Regions from separate parts of the Acinetobacter sp. Ac8 genome, predicted to be linked through region 3. Evidence: predicted binding sites of a transcription regulator. Region 3 holds the regulator's gene; each other region holds the start of a gene.
The links. Region 3 encodes PhoB, which activates phosphate uptake and scavenging genes when phosphate is short. Its sites were predicted from a motif close to TGTCATNAANCTGTCATAA; they were not measured.
Positions count from the first base shown of each region.

Region 1: ACZ5QH_RS12970 (porin) is a predicted target of PhoB. The motif match lies at 1,189-1,207, and genes of this name have one in related genera.
Region 2: ACZ5QH_RS04280 (inorganic phosphate transporter) is a predicted target of PhoB. The motif match lies at 1,874-1,892, and genes of this name have one in related genera.

Region 1 is NZ_AP043689.1:2,732,100-2,735,392, forward strand. It holds gene ACZ5QH_RS12955 (NAD(P)-dependent oxidoreductase) at 1-320, shown strand, start outside; gene ACZ5QH_RS12960 (YARHG domain-containing protein) at 402-668, shown strand; gene ACZ5QH_RS12965 (HIT family protein) at 697-1,113, shown strand; gene ACZ5QH_RS12970 (porin) at 1,335-2,441, shown strand; gene ACZ5QH_RS12975 (DUF4256 domain-containing protein) at 2,783-3,293, opposite strand, start outside.
Region 2 is NZ_AP043689.1:907,124-910,416, forward strand. It holds gene ACZ5QH_RS04275 (YadA-like family protein) at 1-1,284, shown strand, start outside; gene ACZ5QH_RS04280 (inorganic phosphate transporter) at 1,938-3,293, shown strand, end outside.
Region 3 is NZ_AP043689.1:128,469-131,761, forward strand. It holds gene phoR (phosphate regulon sensor histidine kinase PhoR) at 1-895, opposite strand, end outside; gene phoB (phosphate regulon transcriptional regulator PhoB) at 921-1,631, opposite strand; gene ACZ5QH_RS00550 (TetR/AcrR family transcriptional regulator) at 1,905-2,579, opposite strand; gene ACZ5QH_RS00555 (SDR family NAD(P)-dependent oxidoreductase) at 2,792-3,293, shown strand, end outside.

The DNA.
Region 1 (3,293 bases), 2.2 Mb from region 3:
CCACCCTGAAAGCACATGGGGTAGATTTAAATGAAGCGCTTGATTGTATCAATGCATCCAGTGGTAAAAGTGGTGTGACTGAAACTGCACTACCGCAACGTATCCTCAATCGTAGCTTTCCACTGACCTTTGCTTTACCCTTATTGGCAAAAGATACAGGTATTGCCATTGATTTAGTTCGTGATGCAAGATTATCAGCACCTATTCTTGGTTTAACACAAAGCTTAATTACCGCAGCCAATAGTCTTTCAGAGCCTGATAGCGATTTTTCTACCGCGGTAAAAATGTATGAATCATGGAGCAAAATTACATTAGATTAATTTTTCGTCATTGAATAATCACAACTAAACCTTATAATCACATTAAGTGACATGTAAATATGTCAATTTCGAGGTCGTATCATGAATAAATATGTAATTGCTACACTTTCTAGTTTATCTATTTTAGTCGCTAGTCACGCTTTTGCTGATAACACCCAAGAATGTAAAAAATTGCAAGATGATTACAATGTCATTTATGCATCAAAAGGGTTCTGTTTTAAAGATCCTGAAGCAAAAGCAAAATATAATAATGACAATTGTTATACAAGTAAGCCTAAATTTTCTGAAAAAGAGCAGCAAAAACTTGACTCTATCAAGGAACGTCAGAAAGAATTGAACTGTAAATAATCACATTCACACCTTCAAGGAAATAAACATGGCTTATGATGATCAGAATATATTTGCACGAATTTTACGTGGTGAACTTCCTGCAATTAAAGTTTATGAAGATGATCATGTGCTTGCATTTATGGATATCATGCCGCAAGCCGATGGGCATACCCTGATTATTCCGAAGACTCCAGCTGTGACATTGCTCGACTTAGATCCTGAAATTGCAGCTTATACAATCAAGATTGTGCAAAAAATAGCGCAAGCAATTGAAACAGCTTTGGATGCTCAAGGTATTGTATTGATGCAACTTTCTGGAGCTGCTGCTGGACAAACTGTACCTCATGTACACTTTCATTTGATTCCGAGCTCGGTGCATGAATTAGGTCGTCATGCTATTCAAATGGGTGATCAGGAAAAAATTAAAGGGTTTGCTGAAAAAATTAAGGCTGCACTGGCTTAATTAAAAACCTTTTTAGAATCAATGGGGCTAATCAAGCCTCATTTTTTTATTCAAATTACACAAATGTTAAATTCGCGTCATTAAATTGTCATTTTTTCTTCACTGATATGTAACAAAGTTTACAGATACTGCATGCAAGTTAGTAAGTAGTGCACAAACCCACACTTACTGAATAAAAAAAGTAACTGCAAACCCATTGAACATGTTTTGGAGAAATCTCAATGAAAAAAGTGCTACTCGCTGCAGCAATCGCCACCCTTAGCATAAGCGCAGCTCAAGCAGCGCCAACATTGTATGGTAAATTCAACGTAACTTTAGATCAAATTGATAAGAATGGCTTTAAAGACGAAAGCGTAACTAAAGTAAACTCTAACGCTTCTCGTATTGGTGTTAAAGGCGAAGAGAAATTAACAGATAAATTGTCTGCTGTTTACTTGGCAGAATGGCAAATCAGTGCTGATGGTGATGGCGATGCTTTCACTAACCGTAACCGTTTCGTGGGGATTAAATCAGACGGTATCGCAACGTTAAAAGTTGGTCAGTTTGATTCATATTTCAAAAATGCTGCTGGTAACAACCAAGATATCTTCAACGATCACAACGAACTCGATATGACTGCGATTTTAGTTGGTGAAGATCGTTTAAAAAACGTGATCGGTTTTGAAACTGATAAAAAATTATTGGCTGGTTTAGCTTTCAACATCATGTTCCAGCAAGGTGAAGAATCATCTGCTTTAAAAAATGATGCTAAAGGTCAAAAAGGTAGCCGTGATAGTTTCGGTGATGGTATCTCTACATCACTTACTTATGACAACAAAGACTACGGTTTTGCTGCTGCTGTTGCAGGTAACTTCGGTGTTGCATCTAAATATAATGCATATAACTCTGAATTAGGTAGCAACACAATCTACTCTGACGCAATCCGTGTTACAGGTTCTGTAGACTTGAAACCTGCGGGTCTTGATGGCTTAGTATTTGGTGCATTATGGCAAACTGCTAAACCGTCTGATGATACTGTTGCAACCACTTCTGGTACTACAGTAACATCATTCAAAGGCTTGAAAGAAAATGCTTATGGCATCACTGCTGCATATGCAATTCCTTCTACACCGATTAAGCTAAAAGCTGAATATATTTCTGCAACGACAGAACTAGATGGCCGTGATGATCGTAAACAAGACCTTTACGGGATTGGCGCTGATTACAACATCAACAAGCAAGCTCGCTTCTACGGTGTTGTTGGTCAACAAAAGCGTGATTGGTCAACTACATCTACACCAGAGAAAAAGAAAACTGTTATTGGCTTAGGTATGGAATATAACTTCTAATCCGAACCTTTAATAAAAAACGGCAAGTGATCTTGCCGTTTTTTTTCGACTCAATAATTCAAAAGCTCATTTTATAAAATACATATTCATTAGCTGAGTAACCATCATATAAATTTAGCGCTTTTATAAATAGCGTACATATCATTTCATCATCTATGACAGATCTTTCGTTTAGCAACATGAATGTCGTGCTTGGATAGGCATACAGCTCCCCAAACCAAAACTGAAAATCATTAATTTAAATATCAATATGTAGGATATAACAGCAGTTATATATAAACACCAAAAATACAAACAAGCTCGACAGAATCTTAGGATTTCACGCTGTCAATTTTTAACAGTTAAAGTTTGATATAGGTTCGAAACCCACGGCTCGCATAATATGAGGCAGCACCATTATGATAGGTAAATGTACGCCCATAACGCTGATCACAAAAGATCGCCCCGCCTTGCTGACGTAATATCGTTGGAGTTTCGACCCAGCTGGATGTTTTTAAGTCAAAATTGAATATTTGCTGTAGAGCATAATACTGTTGTTCAGTCATTAGTGCTAAGGCATGCTTATTTACCCAGTCGATCACCGTATCTTCAGGAGGATGATCCTTGCGACTGAGTAATGCCTCTCGGTCATAACACAGACTACGCCGTCCTTTTGGCGACTCAACTGCACAATCAAAAAAATACACACCTTCTGAGTTCGGTAAAACAACCACATCAGGCTCACCGCCAGTCATTTCCATTTGTTGTAAAGCCCATAACTTTTCAGGACAAAGCAAAAGTTGTCTTTGGACAAAATCCCAGCTCATTTGTGCATGTCGTTCTGTATGCTGCTGAAAACGCTGTGCTAAGGTT
Region 2 (3,293 bases), 780 kb from region 3:
GCGGCGGGTATCGCTGGCTTTGATCCATTGACAGGGTTTGGTTCTAGCAATACTGGTAGTACATGGCGAAGTAGTGCAGCAGCATTTTCCGTGGGAGATGTCTCAAGGGGGATCACTCGTCAAATTACTGGTGTAGCAGCAGGTACGGCAGATACAGACGCGGTCAATGTTGCACAATTAAAGGCTGCAATATCTAAATCCAATGAAGCTAAAGGTTCTACAGAAACTGTAAGTGCAGGTAAAAATACTGAAGTAACGAAAACCACTAAGGCAGATGGCTCAACCGATTATCAAGTTGCAACCAAAGATGATGTCAGTTTTGATTCGGTCACGGTGGGTAATATTAAGGCTGATTCACAAAACAATACCATCAGTGGTTTGGCTGACGGTAAGGTGAGTGCCGATTCTGATCAGGCCATTAATGGTAGTCAATTACATGACACCGCTGAAAGTGTCGCAAATGCATTGGGCGGAAATGCAAAAGTTAATCCAGATGGAACGATCAAAACCAGTAATATTGGAAATACAGGTAAAGACAATGTGCATGATGCAATTGCTTCAATACATGGACAGGTTGCTGGTGCTAAAACCAGCGTGTCTGCAGGTAAGAACACTGTTGTAAACAGTAGCACCAATGCAGATGGTTCAAATAACTATCAAGTGGCTTTAGCAGAGGATATTCAGTTAAATTCCGTTACTGCGAATCAAGTCACAGCACAGCAAGTTACAGCGAATAAGGTCAATGTGGGTAAAGTCACGATTGATGGGACAACAAATAAAGTTAGCGGTTTAGCAAATGGTGAAATTACCTCAACCTCTACGGATGCCATTAACGGTTCACAATTACACCAAACCAATAGCAGTGTGGCGCAACATTTAGGTGGCGGCTCAACACTGAACAAAGATGGTTCGATTGGTGCACCCACCTACAATGTCGCAGGGGGAACCTTCCATAATGTAGGGGATGCCTTGGGCGCTATAGATACTCGGGTAAGTAATCTGGAACAAGCTTTCTATGACACCAATAAAAACATGGATGACTTGCGTAACGATACTTATGCAGGTATCGCAGGTGCGATGGCGGTAGGTAACTTACCACAACCCACTGAAGCGGGTATGAGTATGGTTAGTGCGGGTGTTTCGGGTTACCGAGGTGAAACTGCTGTGGCAATCGGGGTGAGCGCCATTACTGACAGCAATAAGATCGTTTGGAAAATGGGTGCTTCTGCTGACAGCCGTAGCAATATTGGTGGTGCAGTGTCTATGGGATATCAGTGGAAATAATTTTAATTAAACATAAGTATTAACTTTATATTCAAGATCAATTTTCAGGATGATCTTCAACAAAAAACTCAGTGTTTACAGAACGCTGAGTTTTTTATGCACATTACAAATTGAAAAGTAAACGATTGCTTGATCTATTAGAGCAAACCTTTAAAAAGTGTGTAAAACATTACTTGGATGATCTCTTTATTCTTTGCACATTATTTGTCTAACATATGCAATTCAAGATGATTTATTGATGAGGCAGAGTACTTTAGTGAAAGGAAAATTGTTGGCGTTAAACTTGCATAGATTCGGTAAACGGAATTTATTGGAACATATATAAAAATAAACTTAACAGCATGTTTGTTTTTTCATCAATTTGTCATAAATTTCATGAAAAATGGCAATGCCAAATGATAAATAGTTCAAATTGGTCTGAAATATTACAAATATTATTTCAGTCTGAAATATAATATTTTGCTTAAGTTGTATTGATTTTATTGGTGTAAGATACTAATTATAAATAAAAAAAATATTAATTTTGTCGCTTGTGTAGCGAAATACTGAAGTGAAATAATTATAAATTTCACTTCATATGACCTCTATTTGTCATATAATTGTCACAATTTAATTGAACAATAAGCGCATTCTAATATTCGCTAACTTTCTGCATGAATTCGAATTTACCTCCCGTCTCAGATTCTGCACAATCGTCTCAAGCTGCTAAATCGACGAATGTACATGTACCAACACCGAAATTTTTTATGCCGGTGTTTCTGACGATTATCATTGCTACCTTGATTTATATTGGGGTGCAAGTTAGTGCAGATTTAGCACATGTTCCACCGTTAAGCCTTTATTCAGTGATTCTTTTAGCGACAGCGTTATTTATCGCTTTGGGTTTTGAGTTTGTAAATGGTTTTCATGATACAGCCAATGCTGTAGCAACCGTGATCTATACCAATGCATTGCCTGCACCTGTAGCAGTGATGTGGGCAGGCTTTTGTAACTTCCTTGGGGTAATGGTTGCCAGTGGTGCAGTTGCCTATGGAATTATTGCCTTACTTCCTGTTGAACTGATCATGAATGTAGGCAGTGGCGCTGGTTTTGCTATGGTTTTTGCCATGCTGATTGCGGCGATTCTGTGGAATTTAGGCACTTGGTTCTTAGGTATTCCGGCATCGAGCTCTCATACCTTGATTGGTTCAATTTTGGGTGTAGGCATCATGAACTACATTTTGCACGCTTCAACGGGTGCAAGTGGTGTAGACATGGATCAAGTGCTTAAAGTGGGTAAAGCATTACTGTTTTCTCCTTTGATTGGTTTTGCATTTGCAGCAATTGTATTTTTGATTGTTAAAAAAATATTTAAAAAACAACTTGAGTTGTTCCAACCCCCTGAAGGCAATAAGCCACCACCACCTTTGATCCGTGCAATTCTGATTTTCACCTGTACCGGTGTAAGCTTTGCACATGGTTCAAATGACGGGCAAAAAGGTATGGGCTTAATCATGCTGATTTTGATTGGTATTGTGCCTTTGGCTTATTCGTTGAATAGAGGTTTAGACCAACAGCATTTACAGTCATTCTCACAATTGTCTGGTCAAACTGCGACGGCAATTTATGCACAGCATGCCGATATTCCAGATGAACAAGCGCGTGTAACCATCACTAAATTTATCCAAACCAAAGAAATGAATCCTGAAGTTGTTCCTGCATTGGCCAGTTTGACTGATCATTTGGGCGAGCGTGTTGGTAAATTTGGTGATCTCAAAGATATCCCAGAATCTGAAGTATCTTCATTACGTAATGATATGTACTTAAGCACCACGGCTTTTAAACGCTTGGATAAAGCGGATCAACTTCCAAAAATGGATGAAGCTCAAGGCAAAGTGGTAAAAGAGTATCGCAAAAACTTAGATTCTTTCCTCCAATATATTCCAAACTGGGTAAAAGTTGCTGTGGCATTGGCACTGGGTTTAGGAACAATGGTGGGATGGAAACGTATTGTGGTTACTGTGGGCGAG
Region 3 (3,293 bases):
TGATTTGATTTTTTGCGACTTGTTTATTGCCTTCCAAACGTGAAAGCAAGAGTAAGTCATTGACCAACGCATTCATTCGACGTGTTTGCGATTGCATCTGTTCAAAGGCACGTTTCCAGCGCGGATTTAAATCTTCTTGGTCGGTAAAGGTTTCGATATAGCCACTGAGTACAGTCAATGGGGTACGAAGTTCATGTGAAATATTGTCGACAAAGTCTTTGCGCATCTGTTCCAGATTATGTACACGTGTGACATCGTAAGCAACGAGCAAACGACTTTCACTGCCGAAGCGTGTCAGTTTAATCTGTACATAATGCTCTTCATAAACCGAAGATTTTATTTTAATGCCATCTGGAGATTGGTCGATATTATTAAAATATTCAATAAAGCTCGGCTGACGGATAATGGTCAAGATATTACGGCCACGATCTAGCGGTTGAATGCCCAACAGTCTTTCCGCAGCAGGATTCCACCATTCAATTTGATGTAATTCATCCGTTAAAACCACAGCTTCAGCTAAAGCTATCAGTGAGGATTGCGCACGGTCAATCAATCCGACCATTTCAGCTTGAACAACCCGTTCTTGGCGTTGTGCACGATAAACATTAAAAAGCAGTGCCCCCCAAATACCTTCTAGATTGGGCGGAGAATCGTAAGGACGATTCGAAATCCACTCATTCACCAAGTATAAAGAGCGTAATTGAAATAGAAAAAAAACAGCAAAACCGATGGAAATACAAATCCAAAAATACCCTATCCCTAAACCAATAAATCCGCCAATGATGAGTAAAAAACCAAGTAGGCGTAAATCTTGTTTTGCAAATTCCCACAAGCTACTGTAACGGAATTTTTTATGTTCTCGTGCAAGATCTGGGACGGGGTAGGGTTCATACATAGAAATTTATTTACCTTGAGAATGCTTAACCTAAAGCAACATCTGCACGGGTAGAGAAGCGATAACCCGTTCCACGTACAGTTTGTACGTAGCGATCAGCACCATAAGGTTCAAGCACTTTACGTAAGCGGCGGATGTGTACGTCTATGGTACGGTCTTCAATATACACGTTACCACCCCAGACCTGATCAAGTAACTGGGCACGTGTATAAGCGCGTTCAGGATGTGTCATAAAGAATGCCAATAGGCGGTATTCTGTTGGACCCATTTCTAAAATATTATCGCTAAAACTAACACGTTGGCTCACTGGATCAAGTATTAATCCATTGGCATCAATGGTTTTTTCGCCACTGAGTGCATTGGCACGACGAAGGACAGCTTTGATACGCGAAACCAATTCACGGGTAGAGAATGGTTTGGTCATATAGTCGTCTGCACCAGCATCAAGACCTTGAACTTTATGGTCTTCTTCGCCACGTGCTGTCAACATGATGACTGGAATTTCTGCCAAGTTTTCATCACGTTTTAAGCGACGACATAAGTCTACACCGCTCACACCGCCAGGCATCATCCAATCGAGTAAAATCAAAGATGGTCGTTGGTCAACAATCATTTGATGGGCTTGTTTTGCATCTTCAGCTTGCAGGCATTGAAAACCTGCCATATCCAATGAGGTATGAATCATTTCTCGAATCGGAAGTTCGTCATCGACGATTAATATATAGTCATCTTTCACAACGCAATATCCTATGTATGAACGGTGTACCGTCTTTTATTTATGACAGGCTTATTACAAAGATTAATTATGACAGTATCATTGCAAAAAGAAGATGTTGACGAATTTTTGCAAAAAAATGTGACAAATAATCGTCGATATGATGAATAATCCATGACATTTTTAAATAAATGTTCCATTTTGAGAAAAGAAATTTATTTCAACTGAACATAAAAATACGCTATTTGATAGTTTTATGACGATTTTATGACAGGATTGTTCAGGCTAAAAAGCTTATTTAGATGAAAATGAATCAATCAGCGATATAAATACAATTTCACATGCTGAGACAATTTCTTCAAGCGATTGTTTGAATCCACCCATGACCCAGCGCACCGCAATTTGAGTCACATAGCCATTTAAACCTGTGGCAACCAAGGAAATTTCTTGTTCACTGCGTTCAATATGCGGCATCATCAGGGTGACAAAGGAGTGAATTAATCGGTCAAAACGGCCCATCGTTTCATGGATCGTGGCATGATTATGCAGTTCTTGAACCAGCATGGCATCGATATAAATAATACGCGCCACACGTGGATCATTTTTTAACATGGTAAAGATTGCAGTTAAGCCACCACGAATCATATTTTTAGGATCAGGTGCTGCTTGCATGACCCCTTGCATCACGGTTTGTTGTAATTGTTCAATCAGTTGTAGAAAGATGACTTGGAACAGCTCTTCACTTTTTTTGAAGGACTCATAAAAATAACGTTCAGTCAGCTTGGCTTCATTACAAATATCTTTGACGGTGACAGAAAAAAAGCCATACGTACCATAAGCTTCAATCCCTGCTTCGATCAACTTTTCTCGACGTGCAAGTTTCCGCTCAGATAAGGACATGCCTTTAAATTGACGCTCTTTGGCAGCTTTATTTATAGTTTTCTTTTCAGTGGAAAGTGGCTCATTCATTGTAAAAAATTACTCGTGTCATATTTGATTGTCACAAAGAAGCGCTTATTTTAGCAATAAAAGCCATTGAAACCTATTCTAGAATTTTTGTATAAAAAAACATCGGCTAAATCATAATATAATATTGACAATAATGATTGTCAAAATTATATTGAGCAAGTGAGCTGCACATCACTCTGAATGCTTTGTGCGGGTTTAAAAAAGGATAGACAATGAAAAATTTTAAAAACAAAGTCGCTGCAATTACTGGTGCTGGCTCTGGTATGGGACAACAACTTGCTATTTTATTGGCAAAAGCAGGTTGTCATTTATCCATTAGTGATGTGAATGAAAAAGGTTTAGCTGAAACCGTTGAACTGGTTAAACCGTATAATGTTCGTGTGACCTCAAAGAAAGTGAACGTTGCCAAAGTTGAAGAAATGCGAGCTTGGGCTGCGGATACGGTGCAAAATCATGGTTCTGTAAACATGATTTTTAACAATGCTGGTGTGGCTTTAGGTTCTACCGTGGAAGGTGCATCTTATGACGAACTAGAATGGATCATGGATATCAATTTCTGGGGGGTTGTATACGGAACAAAAGAATTTTTGCCTTATATCAAAAAAACAGGTGATGGGCATATCATCAACATTTCGAGTTTGTTTGGTTTAACCGCACAACCGACCCAGTCTGCATATAATGCATCTAAATTTGCGGTACGTGGTTTTACTGAAT